Regions from separate parts of the Exiguobacterium sp. SL-10 genome, predicted to be linked through region 2. Evidence: riboswitches for the same ligand, from Rfam matches in the RefSeq annotation. Region 2 holds a riboswitch; the other holds the start of a gene.
What was found. A riboswitch is a leader RNA that binds a small molecule or an ion and turns the genes downstream of it on or off. The one in region 2 is predicted to bind S-adenosylmethionine.
Positions count from the first base shown of each region.

Region 1 (6,870 bases), on a different contig from region 2:
GTTCAATCAACCAGGTGTGGAAGCGTACAAAGCGAACATGTTCGCGTTGCTTGGAAAACCAGGTTACGAAGAGCAAAAAGCTGAGCTTGAAAAGCGTTTGAACCAGTAATTTCGAGTAGGTCCGCTCCGGCGGGCCTATTTTTTTGTTTGAAACTGGAGGAAGACAAGGTAAAGTGAGAGTAGACAGGGGAAGGAAAGGGATGGACTATGTTGACATTCACAGACTACTATCACAATAAAGTCGAGTTGAGCTTTGCGCACTATCCATTTTCGGATACGCCGCTCCACGTCTGGGTCGTCGCCCGCTACGAGAATCAATGGGTGCTGACGAAGCATAAACAACGCGGACTCGAGTTCCCGGGCGGAAAAGTTGAGCCTGGCGAGCATGAGGACGATGCCGCGATTCGGGAAGTGTATGAAGAGACGGGCGGTGTCGTGAAGACGCTGCATTATCTCGGACAATACCGCGTGCTCGGACGCGGGGACACGGTCATTAAAAATATTTATTTTGCTGAGATTGAGCGCTTTGACGATCATCCGGCAGTCGATGAGACCGACGGAGCCGTCTTGATGGCGGAGTTGCCAACGAATTTGCTCCGGAACAACCGGTACAGCTTCATGATGAAGGACCGGGTGCTCCCGGAAACGATGAAGGTGCTCCATGAAAAACGCTTGGTTTGACAAGGTCGAGGTCCTGCCGCCGTATGCCGGCTATCCGATTCACCGAGGCTGGTATGCGACGCGCGACGGTGAGGACGTCGTTGCCTATACAATCACGCCGAAACGGCCAAACGGGCACGTCTTGTTTTATTTGCGTGGTGGGACCGGACGAATCGGGGACGTGCGTTTGCCCCGGTTGATGCAGTTTGCGGCCAGAGGCTTCCACGTCGTGGCTCCCGTCTATCGGGGTAACCATGGCGGAAGCGGGAAAGAGGACTTCGGCGGGGCGGACTTAGAGGACGTCTTGTCCCTCTATGACCGCGTCCGTCGAACGGATACGTTTATTCATGCCCTTGGTTTCTCGCGCGGGGGCATGATGGCGTTATCGCTCGCTGCGGAACGGCCGCTCACGTCCGTCACATCATGGGCGGGTGTCACCAATCTCGAGTGGACGTATGAAGAACAGCGCTCGATGCGGAAAATGCTCCGTCGCATGACCGGGGGGGACCCGGAAGCGGCGCGTGCGGCTTATGTGGAGCGTTCGCCTCTCTACAAAGACTGGGAGGCCCCGACATTATTGATTCACGGGACAGACGACGAGCAAGTGCGACTTCGTCATGCGACAGCCGTGGCCGAACGAATGGGGGAGCGGGCCGAGCTTTGGGTCGTTCCGTTCGCCCATCAACTCCCGTTTTGGGAAAAGTGGAAGACGACCGAAGAGGCAATGGATTGGATGTTAGCCATCGCACAAAAAAATGACTAGTGCCTGCTCGGGCGCTAGTCATTTTTTATTAGACGATGATTGGACCGGCCGCAACGACCGCCTCACTCGTTTTGGTGAATCGCTTAAAGTTGTCTTGGAACTTACGGGCGAGCGCTGCCGCCTCGGCGTCATAACGGGCCCCGTCTTTCCATGTACCACGCGGATCAAGCACGTCCGCTGGCACTCCGTCGATGTGGCGTGGAATCTCGACGTTGAAGATGTCGTGGCGCGTCGTCTCGACGTCACGTAGTTTTCCGTTGACGGCAGCGTTCACCATCGCCCGTGTATAGGCGAGTTTCATCCGTGAGCCTTCCCCGTATGCTCCGCCAGTCCAACCCGTATTGACGAGATAGACGTCGACGTCATGTTTCTCGATCAACGTACCGAGCATATCGGCATATCGTTCCGGCGCGAGTGGCAAGAACGGTGAACCGAAGCATGTCGAGAACGTCGCTTGTGGTTCAGTGACACCGCGCTCCGTACCGGCGAGCTTCGATGTATAACCCGATAAGAAGTGATACATCGCCTGCTCCTTCGTCAATTTGCTGATTGGAGGCAACACCCCGTATGCGTCAGCCGTCAAGAAGACGATCGTGTTCGGATGCCCGGCCCGTGAAGGAAGCATCGCATTATCGATGAATTGAATCGGATAGGCGGCCCGTGTGTTTTCGGTGAGCGAGATGTTCTTGTAGTCCGGCGCGCGAGACTCGTCTAAAACGACGTTCTCAATCAACGAGCCGAATCGGATGGCATCATAGATTTGTGGCTCGTTCTCACGCGACAAGTTGATTGTCTTCGCGTAGCAACCGCCTTCGATATTGAAGACGCCGTCTGGAGACCAGCCGTGTTCGTCGTCGCCGATCAAATGTCGCTCTGTATCGGCCGATAACGTCGTCTTTCCGGTACCAGATAGTCCGAAGAAGAGAGCCGTCTCACCGGCGTCCGATACGTTCGCCGAGCAGTGCATCGATAAGACATGCTGCTCTGGTAACAGGAAGTTCATGACCGAGAAAATCGACTTCTTAATTTCGCCGCCGTATTCTGTTCCCCCGATCAGAATGGTCCGCTTGGCGAATGAGACGAGAATGAACGTTTCTGAGTTCGTCCCGTCGACGACCGGGTCGGCCTTATAGCTCGGTGCATAGATGACCGTGAACGGCTCGAAGGCACCTTGTGTCGGCCATTCGCGCAAGAACAATTGTTTCGCGAACAAGTTGTGCCATGCGTATTCCGTGATGGCCCGGACCGGAAGCGTGTAATGCTCGTCTGCCCCGGCAGACGCCTCGAGATAATAAAGTTTTTCTTTCGTCTCGAGATGTGTGAGCACTTTATCGAGTAGTGCGGTGAACTTCTCTTCCGCGATCGGTTGGTTGACCGGACCCCAGTCCACTAAATGATTGCTGACTTCATCTTGCACGACGAATTTGTCTTTCGGTGACCGTCCTGTGAATTTACCTGTACTGACCGATAAAGCCCCGTCTTTCGTCAGTACGCCTTCCCCGTTGCGAATGGCTTCTTCCACCAGTTCTGGAACCGTTAAGTTCCGCTTCATGTCGGCACCTTTAATTAATTCTTCGATTTTCAGGAGCGTTGTCGCCATCCTGAATCCCACCTTTCCCCTAAATAGATGTGGATGAAATCCGCATACTTCCGCGTTTAATTAGTATGACGTTTTTTATTATATGTGACATACTAATCAAAAACAAGCATTTTTTACCCCTTAAAGTAAGCGCTTTCTTACATTGTCATTCTAACATATTCTGTACCAGGTCATAGTACAAAAACAAAAACCGTCAAAAAAATGTTTGATATTTCACAAACATAACTAATGGACGTACATGAAAAGTTTGACGAATTCGGTCGATACGCTTGACAGAACGGGGTGTCATTTATATGATGGTCTTCGTAACGGATACTCTTATTCTGAGCGGTGGAGGGAACAAGGCCCTACGAAGCCCAGCAACCGTCCGATTTGTCATTGTTATTCGGAAAAGGTGCTATCCTGAAGCGAAGCGCAAGCTTCGAACGATAAGAGGGTAAGGAAGAACGATTCAACCTTTCCCATTGAACATGGCGAAAGGTTTTTTTCATTACCGTCCCAAAGCAACGCGTAAGGGGAACGAGTACCGTCCACACATCACCCTTATTATAGGAGGTTTTTCGAAATGGCAAACTTGAACCGTCGACTTTTCACTTCGGAGTCCGTCACGGAAGGACATCCGGATAAAATTTGTGACCAAATCTCAGATGCGATTTTGGATGCAATTTTAGCTGAAGATCCAAACGCCCGCGTTGCGGCTGAGACATCTGTCACAACAGGTCTCGTGCTCGTAGCGGGTGAGATCACAACATCAACTTACGTGGATATCCCGAAAGTTGTTCGTGAAACAGTTCGTGAGATCGGCTACACACGTGCGAAATATGGTTTCGATGCAGAGACTTGTGCGGTCCTCACATCGATTGACGAGCAATCAGTAGACATCGCCCAAGGTGTCGACCAAGCGCTCGAAGCTCGTGAAGGACACATGACTGAAGAAGAAATCGATGCGATCGGTGCTGGTGACCAAGGTCTCATGTTCGGTTACGCAACAAAAGAGACACCTGAACTCATGCCGCTCCCGATTTCACTCGCTCACAAATTGTCGCGCCGTTTGGCAGAAGTTCGTAAAAACGGAACGCTCGCTTACCTTCGCCCTGATGGGAAGACACAAGTAACAGTCGAATACGACGAAGCGAACAACCCGGTTCGCATCGACACGATCGTCATCTCGACACAACACGCCGAAGACATCACGCTCGAGCAAATCCAAGCTGATTTGAAAGAGCACGTCATCGATGCGGTCATCCCGGCTGAACTCATCGACGCAGACACGAAATACTTCATCAACCCGACTGGCCGCTTCGTTATCGGTGGACCACAAGGGGATGCAGGCCTTACAGGACGTAAAATCATCGTCGATACGTACGGTGGTTACGCTCGCCATGGCGGCGGTGCGTTCTCTGGTAAAGATCCAACCAAAGTTGACCGTTCAGCGGCATATGCAGCTCGTTACGTAGCCAAAAACCTCGTTGCAGCGGGACTTGCTGATAAAGCAGAAGTACAACTCGCTTACGCGATCGGCGTTGCCCACCCGGTATCGATTGCGGTCGACACGTTCGGCACAGGTAAATTGAGCGAGACTGAGCTCGTCGAACTCGTTCGCGAGAACTTCGACCTTCGTCCGGCCGGCATCATCAAGATGCTCGACCTTCGTCGCCCAATCTACAAGCAAACAGCAGCTTACGGCCACTTCGGTCGTACGGACGTTGAACTCCCATGGGAGCAAACGGACAAAGCGGCAGTGCTTGAAGAAGGCGCGAAACGCTTCGCATAAGACAGTAGAAACGACCTTTCTCAGCGAAAGGTCGTTTTTTTATGCTCGTGGTTTATTGTCATTTGATGATTCGCTATTATTTGACGAGGTTTCTTGACCGAGCGCCGTATCTTTCGCTTCGACGACTTTCTCACCGATGTCTTGTAAATCGGCCTTCGCTTCTTGCGCCGTTCCGACGACTTTGTTCACGTCTTCTTTGACGGTATCAACTTCACCAGCGACTTTTTCATAGACGTTTTGGACGTCAGTGGCAACTTCTTGGATGATTCCAGAAGCCGATTTCACTTGGTCGATGACTTGTGAGGCTTTTCCGGCCGGGTCTTGTTTGACCGTATCGACGAGACCGCCGACCGACGATTTCGCGCTCGAGAACGATTGTTTCGTGTTCTCGCGGTTCGACGTACTAAGTAGGGCGAGCAATCCACCGACGAGGGCGCCGAGGAGCATCCCGGTCACGACGGTGATTTTAGGACCACCTGTATTTGATTGGTCAAACTGACGATTTGGATTGTTGGCTTGTTCTACTTGTGGATCGTGTTGTAGTTTCGGTTCCATAGTAACACTCCTTTTTGTAAGTTGGCATTGATACTCTTATACCCGAGTCAAAATGGAAAATAACGTCTTCCTTCATTTCGACATCAAAAAGTAATAAGCGGGCAGGATATTTTTTTGCTGATGGGGAATGATACTACTAGATTGGCCAAAAGGGGGATGCCGTTATGAAGATTCGAGAAGCCGTTCCAGAAGATGCCGCCACCATCCGCGACATTGCGCTCGCGACGGTCAGTGAACAAGACGAGGTTCGGTCAAAAGTGATGGAACGGGCTTATCAGCAGGAGGAGATCGTCCGCGCCATCAGTTCAAGCGAAGAAGCGAAAGAGCAGTTGTTCATTGTCGGTGAAGCCGAAGGCGACGTCATCGGGTTTTATCATGCGATCGACCGCGGGGACACGTGGGAAGTACTGCGACTCTATCTTCATCCGGCCCATCACCGACAAGGTCTCGGAACGGTCCTGTTGACTCATTTGCGCGAGCGCAAAGTTCAACCGATCGAACTGTACGTCGAAAGCTCGAACGAGCAGGCAATCGCTTTTTTAAATCATGAGGCGTTCATCGAGTTAAATCGGATTCAAGAAGAAGTGTATGACCAACCAATGGAACTGATTCACTTACGCTATGACCCGAGCTAAGACCCTAGACGGATTTTTCGGACAAACATCAGTCTCGGCTGATGTTTTTTGTTAGTATGGATATATGGACATAATACAATGAGGTGACAGTATGACATATGAAGAAGAATCACGAAAAGGGGTCATCGTGATCGTCTACCCGCTCCAGTTTACGTCACGCTTGAGTGAGGCGTTTCTAGGGCGGTTACGCGATGAATATGAAGTTCTCGTCGTGACGGGACAGGCGGTCGGCTTGACCGCGGAAGACCATAAACTGTTAATCAAGAGTACGTTGCGCGAGGCGAGCCAGTACAAGCTTCCGATTCACATCATCGCTTTCAGTCTCGGAGCGCTGTTGACGAACCGTTTGCTCCAGGAATACGATGTGCCACTCGGCAGTTTGACGTACATCTCGCCTTTGTTCGATTGGCATCCATCCCGCCAAATCGGTGGCTTGAAACAAGTCGTCGCGAGTGCAGTCGACCGTTTCCGTCCGGACTTACCGCTCGGCATGATGACGTTCATGGGTGCCGGGGAAGAATCATCTCGCTTCGGTGAAATCACGTATGGCCAGTACCGCGAAATCGAGGAGGAAATCGTCGAGCATCAAGAAGAGAAGAAACATTTGCCGCGCCTTCCACTCGCTTGCTTCTATGCACCGGACGACCGCTTCGCCGATGTGAAGCTGACGCTCAACGTTTGCCGGAAAATCGGGGGCGATCAAGTGTACATCCGCCGACTCGAAGGATTCCCACATTTCGGCTATGAACGATTGAACACGAAGTTCGCGGAGACGCTTATCACGTTTTATGAATTGATCCGAGAATGAAAAAGGCGACTCGAGCGAGTCGCCTTTTTCATGTGCGTTTTTCAATCGCCACGATGAACGGGGGATGATTGATTT
Region 1 covers NZ_SJUP01000009.1:41,215-48,084, forward strand. Annotated here, with positions in the region: gene EVJ33_RS10875 (glucose-6-phosphate isomerase) at 1-109, shown strand, start outside; gene ytkD (RNA deprotection pyrophosphohydrolase) at 208-681, shown strand; gene EVJ33_RS10885 (alpha/beta hydrolase family protein) at 662-1,423, shown strand; gene pckA (phosphoenolpyruvate carboxykinase (ATP)) at 1,452-3,023, opposite strand; SAM riboswitch class I at 3,339-3,458, shown strand; gene metK (methionine adenosyltransferase) at 3,589-4,797, shown strand; gene EVJ33_RS10900 (hypothetical protein) at 4,837-5,352, opposite strand; gene EVJ33_RS10905 (GNAT family N-acetyltransferase) at 5,517-5,987, shown strand; gene EVJ33_RS10910 (alpha/beta fold hydrolase) at 6,079-6,795, shown strand; gene mnmM (tRNA 5-(aminomethyl)-2-thiouridylate-methyltransferase MnmM) at 6,824-6,870, opposite strand, start outside.
Region 1: it holds a riboswitch for S-adenosylmethionine, as region 2 does, so the genes downstream of both, metK (methionine adenosyltransferase) here and EVJ33_RS04275 (Na+/H+ antiporter NhaC family protein) in region 2, are expected to answer to the same signal.

Region 2 (6,870 bases):
TTTCAGAAAGTATCGTCCTCATCATTTTCTTGTTTTTCGATTTCGAGACGGCCCTGTTCGTCAACCAAATCGGCCTACTCGTCTTTCAGTTCGTCAACTTGAAACCACGCGTCGCGCTTCGGCGCTTCCGCTTCACGTATCCGTGGAACGCGATCACATCGTTTTTAGAAATCGCGATCCCGGCCAGCGTGTATGTTGCACTCGGCGGTGAGACCGGTCTCGGCTTTTATTCCCAAGACTCGTTTCTCCCGCTCGCCGGTTTGATTGTTGCCATCATTTTGAATACGGTGATCCAAAAGTATCAAGTCGGTTGGTGGTTCCGGGTCGATATCCCGGTCCGCGATTTTTTGAACATCGCGTTTTATACGTATATCGTCAGTCTCATCTTCATTTTGGCGGCATCGTTCTTCCGAGAGACGAACTTGCTCGTCGTCAGCAGCATCGCCGCCGCGCTCACGTTTTTGATCAAGCGGCTCGTCATCCAAAAAGGTCGACAAGACGCTTTCAAGTCATTGATTGAGCAGTATGATGAAGCGAAAGAAGCCGTGTCGCTCTCGCAGAGCGAGGCCCAAGCCATCGAAGTGTTTCTCAGTCAATGCGAGCGACTCAATCACTATGACGAGGGGTTCGTCGAGTTTAAATTGTTCGACCGCACGCTGTACTTTGATTTGAAGACGCGTCAGCCGATTGACCGTCACCTCGTGTTTGATTTGCTCGATCACGCTTATCCGAACGAAGCCTCAGTCGAGTATGAGATGCGCTTCGAATGGGACGCACCGCTGTCGAAGGAATTTAACGACGACTATCACAGTTTCATCTCGGTCCGATCCGAGGAGATTGAAGGAATTCGCACGTGGCTCGTCATGACCGGCGAGCACGTCTACGGCTATCCTCCGATCATTCAACGCGAGATCGTCAAACTGCTCAAGTCGTTCAACCGGACGATCAGTCGTTGCCACGAACGCGACCGTCTCTACACGGAGAGCCGGACGGACAGTTTGACGCTTCTCGCCAATGCGCGGGCTTTTTATGAATACGGGATTCAACAAATCTCGGATGGGTCGATGTATCCGATTTCGGTCGCGATGCTCGACATCGACTTTTTCAAGAAAATCAACGACACGCATGGACATCAAGTCGGGGATCGTGTGCTCCAAGAGTTCGGGCGACGGATTCGCCAAGTATTGCGTACCGACGACTTTGCCGCCCGTTACGGCGGCGAGGAGTTCATCTTGCTGTTGAACCGATGCGATGTCGAACAAGCCATCGAGATCGCCGAACGGATTCGTCAACAAATCGAGAGCAAACCGTTCCATGTCGACGGGATTGACATCTCGGTAACCGCTTCGATCGGTGTTGATACGATTCTGATGTTCGGTGACAAACGCCTCGATGATACGATTCGTAACGCTGACCGGGCCCTCTACGTCGGCGGCAAATACGCCGGACGCAACCGTGTCGCCCATTACAATTTCTTGACGACTTGACGTATCCCCCACGTTCACCGCGTGGGGGTTTGCTATTGACAAGCGGATGTGAAACAGGTACGTTAGGGAACGTGTCTAATAACTAAATATCACAACTTTTTTATCAAGAGAGACTGAGGGACTGGCCCAGTGACGTCTCGGCAGCGGGTAACCTGTGCCAAATCCAGCGAGCAGTCTGCTCGAAAGATGAAAAAAGTGTTTTCTTGTAGAGGGGGCCTTTTTTCAGAAGGCTCTCTTTTTATTTTAATCAAATGAGGTGAATCGATTGGAACAACCAACAGCTAACAAATGGGCGCTCTTGCCTTTACTCGTCTTCCTCGTCTTCTTTATTGGGGCAGGCATCTACTATGACGACTTTTATAAATTTCCGGTCTTGATCGCGGCATTAATCGCGGTCATCGTCGCGGCGATGATGACGAAAGGTAGCGTCACCCAGACGGTTGAACGCGTCGCCCAAGGCGCGGGGAACCCTGGTATTTTGATCATGGTCTTCATCTTCTTGCTCGCCGGGGCGTTCTCGAACGTCGCGGAAGCAATCGGCGCAATCGATGCGACCGTCAATGCGGCACTGACGTTTTTACCGTCCTCGCTCTTACTGAGCGGTCTATTCGTCATCGCGGCTTTCATCTCGATGGCGATGGGAACATCGACGGGCACAATTGCCGCCCTCGCCCCAATCGCACTCGGTATCCATGAAGAGAGCGGCGTCAATATCGCCATCGCGGCGGCAGCCGTCGTCGGCGGTGCCATGTTCGGGGATAACTTGTCGTTCATCTCGGACACGACGATCGCCGCCGTCCGGACCCAACGCACAAATATGCGCGATAAATTTCGGACCAACTTTTGGATCGTCCTACCGGCCGCACTCATCACAATCGTGCTCTTATCCATCTTGTCGAGCGGTGAATCGACTGTCGATGCGGCCGCGTTTGAATGGTACAAGCTGATCCCCTATCTCGCCGTCATCGCTCTCGCCTTGACCGGGTTGAACGTCATCCTCGTCTTGCTCGGCGGCATCGCCTTGACCGGCATCATCGGGTTGATCGATGGGAGTTTGGCTGTCACGTCATACGTCACGGCTATGGCCGACGGAATGATGGGTATGGCCGAAATCTCAATCTTGACGCTCCTCATGGGCGGACTCGTCGGACTGATTTCGCATAACGGCGGACTCACTTATTTGCGTGACACGCTCACGTCGCGGATTCAAAAACGGGCCGGCGCCGAATGGAGCATCGCCGGGCTCGTCAGTGCGACGAACGTCGCGACGGCGAACAACACGATTTCGATTCTCGTCGCCGGACCGCTCGCGGCGAACATCGCCGACGATTATGACATCGAGCGTAAAAAGTCAGCGAGTGTACTCGACATCTTCTCGTGCGGCGTCCAAGGCCTGTTGCCTTATGGCGCGCAGCTCCTCATCGCCGCCGAACTGACGAACACGGCGTCACCGGCACTCGTCCCGTATATGTTCTATCCGTTCCTCCTCTTCATTTGTGGCGGATTGGCGATTGTCTTTAACTTCCCGCGTTTCAAAAAGCGCGCCTAACCAAAACGACCCTTTGAAGCATTAGCTTCGAAGGGTCGTTTGACGTTTTGCGTCACGTTCACGTTTCAGTTGTTCGTTTCGTTTTTTGAAGGCGCGCCGCTTGAGCAGTTCTTCGAGACCACGGCTGATCGCCCAAAGGACGAACAGCAACAGTCCAAGTATCGATAAGCGGAGCGGACTTTGAATAAACTCCTCCCACTGGTCGCCAATGACGGAGAAAATCAAGACGACAAGCAATTTTCCAAACCCGGCCGCCATGATAAACGTCCGGAGCGGCATTTGAATGAGGGCGAGTAAGTACGTGATCAAGCTGACGGGGATGAACGGGAGTGAATATAAAAAGCCAAGCGAGATCGGACTCATATGATTGATTCGTTCAAGCCAGTATACTCCTTGTTTGTGCCTCTCGAGCCACCGCGTCATCGGTTTTCGGAATACGTAGCGCACGGCCGCGAAGACAAGAATGGTCCCAAGTAAACTGCCGACCCAAGACAATAACGTCCCGAGCAAGAACCCGTACGTGGCTGCATTCGCTGAAATGATGAGCACGAGCGGAAGAAATGGGAAGATCGCTTCAAGGAACGGTGCTCCGAGTCCTGCCCAGGGGCCTCCCGGAAGTTCTTGAAGCCATTCAATCAATTGGATAATCCATTGTTGGAGTGATGTGAGCATATCAGTTTCCACCTTCGACTTTCATTAATACCTTTTTACCCGATTTCGCTCAGGAAGACGCATCCCCCTGCACGCCTTCAAAAAAAATAAAAAGTATTTGCGAAATTCCGCTGTGATATCTATCATATAATATGGACTTGTGGTTGCAGGCAAGTCCGTTTGTCGAACGACACAACCCAACGTTCGTTTTCCTGCAAAAAACTGAACACAGGGGAGTAACACAAATGGAAACAAAACCAATGCGGGTCTTGCTGTACTATAAGTACGTCAATATCGAAGACCCAGAAACGCTCACACAAGAGCATCTGAAGTATTGCAAGGACCTTGGAATCAAAGGACGCATCTTGATTTCTTCCGAAGGAATCAACGGCACGTGCTCTGGGACTTGGGAACAGACCGAGCAGTACATGAACGACTTGAAAGCGAACCCGTACTTCAGCGACATCGAGTTCAAAATCGATGAAGTCGAAGAACATGCGTTCTCGAAAATTTTTGTCCGTCATAAAAAAGAACTTGTGACGTGGCGCTTTGATGGGGAATTCGACGTGCCTAAACAGCACGGTGCGTACCTCGAACCGGCAGAATGGAAAGAGATGATGAATCGCGACGATGTCGTCATCCTCGATGTTCGTAACAACTACGAGTACGATCTTGGTCACTTTAAAAATGCGATCAAAATCGATGTAGAGGCTTCTCGTTACATGCCAGATTGGCTCGAAGAGAACAAGGACCTCTACGAAGGGAAAACGTTACTCACGTACTGTACCGGAGGCGTCCGTTGCGAGAAATTTACCGCATATATGCGTGACCAAGGTCACGACAACATTTTCCACCTTAAAGGCGGCGTCGCCATGTACGGCAAAGACGACGCTACGAAAGGCGAAGACTGGGAAGGCGAGCTTTACGTCTTTGACGAGCGCATCAACGTCCCCGTCAACACGGTCAACCCGTCGATTGTCTCTGAGTGCATGCACTGCGGGACGAAGACGGTCCGTTACGTTAATTGTGCCAACCCGGTGTGTAATGCTCAACATTTCTGCTGTGAAGCGTGTGAACCGAAGCAAATGCGTTCATGCTCGAAAGAGTGCCAGGAGCATCCACGTAACCGCTATATCATCGAGAATATCGCGGACAAACTTCAGGAGACTGAAGGCGTCGTCGGGTAACAAAAATCGACCGAAAAGCACTTCGAGCCTATGCTCGGGGTGCTTTTTTTGACAAAAACTTTACGTCTAGTGCCTGACAGAATCGGGTATAGTGTAGATACCATTGTCAGACAGGAAGTGAATCGATTGCTCTTTAACGAACCTTTACTCGCCGCCTTGCTCGCGTGGTTCATCGCCCAAGCGGCCAAGCTCGTAACCGAACTCATTAAAACACGAGATTTTGAACTCGAAATCATGTTTGCCTCAGGTGGGATGCCAAGCTCCCACTCCTCGACCGTCGTCGCATTGACGACCGTCATCGGGCGCATCGAAGGACTCGACTCCAGTATGTTCGCCCTCGCCTTGATTTTCGCGACGATCGTCATGTACGACGCGACAGGCGTCCGGCAAGCGGTCGGATTCCAGGCTCGTTTATTGAACGACTATTTCAAAGGCATCAAACATGAGACGCCGATCTTAAATGAGTTGGTCGGTCACACCCCGTTCCAAGTCATTGTCGGTGCCTTGCTCGGTCTCGTCATCGGATTGTTTTTCCCGATTTAATATGAATTGTGGAGGCATGTCGCCCCTTCTTCTCCAAACGCCTCATCTTTTTGTGAACTTTCACAACAGAGACGGTATAGTGAGAGAGAGGAGGAATCGACATGCCTTTTTTGCAGAAATCTTACGAATCGCTCGATACGCTCGCCGAAGCCATCGGACAGGCGATTCGGGCTCCGATCACGATTGAAAATCGCCACCACCAGTTGCTCGCCTATAGCACCCATCCCGACTCGACCGACCCGGCACGAATCGCGACGATTATCGGTCGCCGCGTCCCGGAAGCCGTCATCGAGGATTTATGGGAAAGTGGAATCCTGCAAGAAGTGATCGATTGCGACGAACCGGTCGTCATCCCGGCCCGGATGGCCGTCGGTCTCGGGGAGCGTGCCGCTGTCGTCATCAAGCAACAGGACGATGTGCTCGGTTATATTTGGAGTCTCGCCCGAACGACCCCGTTTTCTGACCAAGAGCTCACCGTGTTGAAAGAAGGGGCAAGTATCGCTAAAAAGCTGCTGATGACCATCGCCATGCATGAACGACGCATCGATGCCGAGCTCGAGCGTTTCTTTTTAGAAGTGTTGGCCACCCCTAACTTGTCGTCCGCTCATCGCGAGCGCTTAGATGAACTCGCCCCAATTGCCGTCGCCAGCCGACTCACAATCATCGAGTGCAGTCAACCGATCACCCCACAGCTGGCGGAACGATTGTTTTACGTCCTCGCGACCCAACAAGCGATTGAGGTCGTGTTACATGCAATCGATGGTCAACAGTTACTCGTCTGGCATTATATGAAATCGGAGTTGGCCGAGGAAGAGACGGCCCTCTTGCAATGGGCCGACCGCTTCGAGACCCAGCTGCGAGATAAATTTAACGAGGTGGAGCCGCGTCTTGGTGTCAGCCGGCGTTTCTTTGAGAGCGACATGTTGTATGCCGCGATGGAAGAGGCACGACGGGTCACATCACTTCGCCGGAAGTTTCCGTATGAACTTGCCACGACGCACACGTTCGAACAGATTGGCATCTATCAACTCGTCCCAGATCTCGCTCGCCGCATCGGGCTGCGACTCGAGACGCATCCGACCATCGAACGTTTGCAAACATATGATGTCGCCCATCATACCGAGCTCGTCACGACGCTCGAATGGTATTTCTATTTTGATGGGAACGTCAAACGTGTCGCATCTCATCTTCATATCCACCCGAACACCGTGCTCTATCGGATTCGACGCATCGAGGAGCTGACGAATATTACGCAAGTCTCCCTTCCCGAACGAGCCGCCGTCTACCTCGCCATCAAGGCTGGCCAATACCGACAAGACGATTAACGTCCACTTTGTGTTTTTTCACAAAGTGGACGTTGTCATTTTTAGAATCCATGCTAAAGACAGCGTTTTCGGATGGGTCTATACTAGAAGTGTGAACAAATTGTGTCAGTAGAGAGAAAGGGGAGCTA
Region 2 covers NZ_SJUP01000002.1:263,146-270,015, reverse strand. Annotated here, with positions in the region: gene EVJ33_RS04280 (GGDEF domain-containing protein) at 1-1,487, shown strand, start outside; SAM riboswitch class I at 1,585-1,680, shown strand; gene EVJ33_RS04275 (Na+/H+ antiporter NhaC family protein) at 1,753-3,036, shown strand; gene EVJ33_RS04270 (TVP38/TMEM64 family protein) at 3,058-3,708, opposite strand; gene trhO (oxygen-dependent tRNA uridine(34) hydroxylase TrhO) at 3,933-4,874, shown strand; gene EVJ33_RS04260 (divergent PAP2 family protein) at 4,992-5,417, shown strand; gene EVJ33_RS04255 (PucR family transcriptional regulator) at 5,519-6,742, shown strand.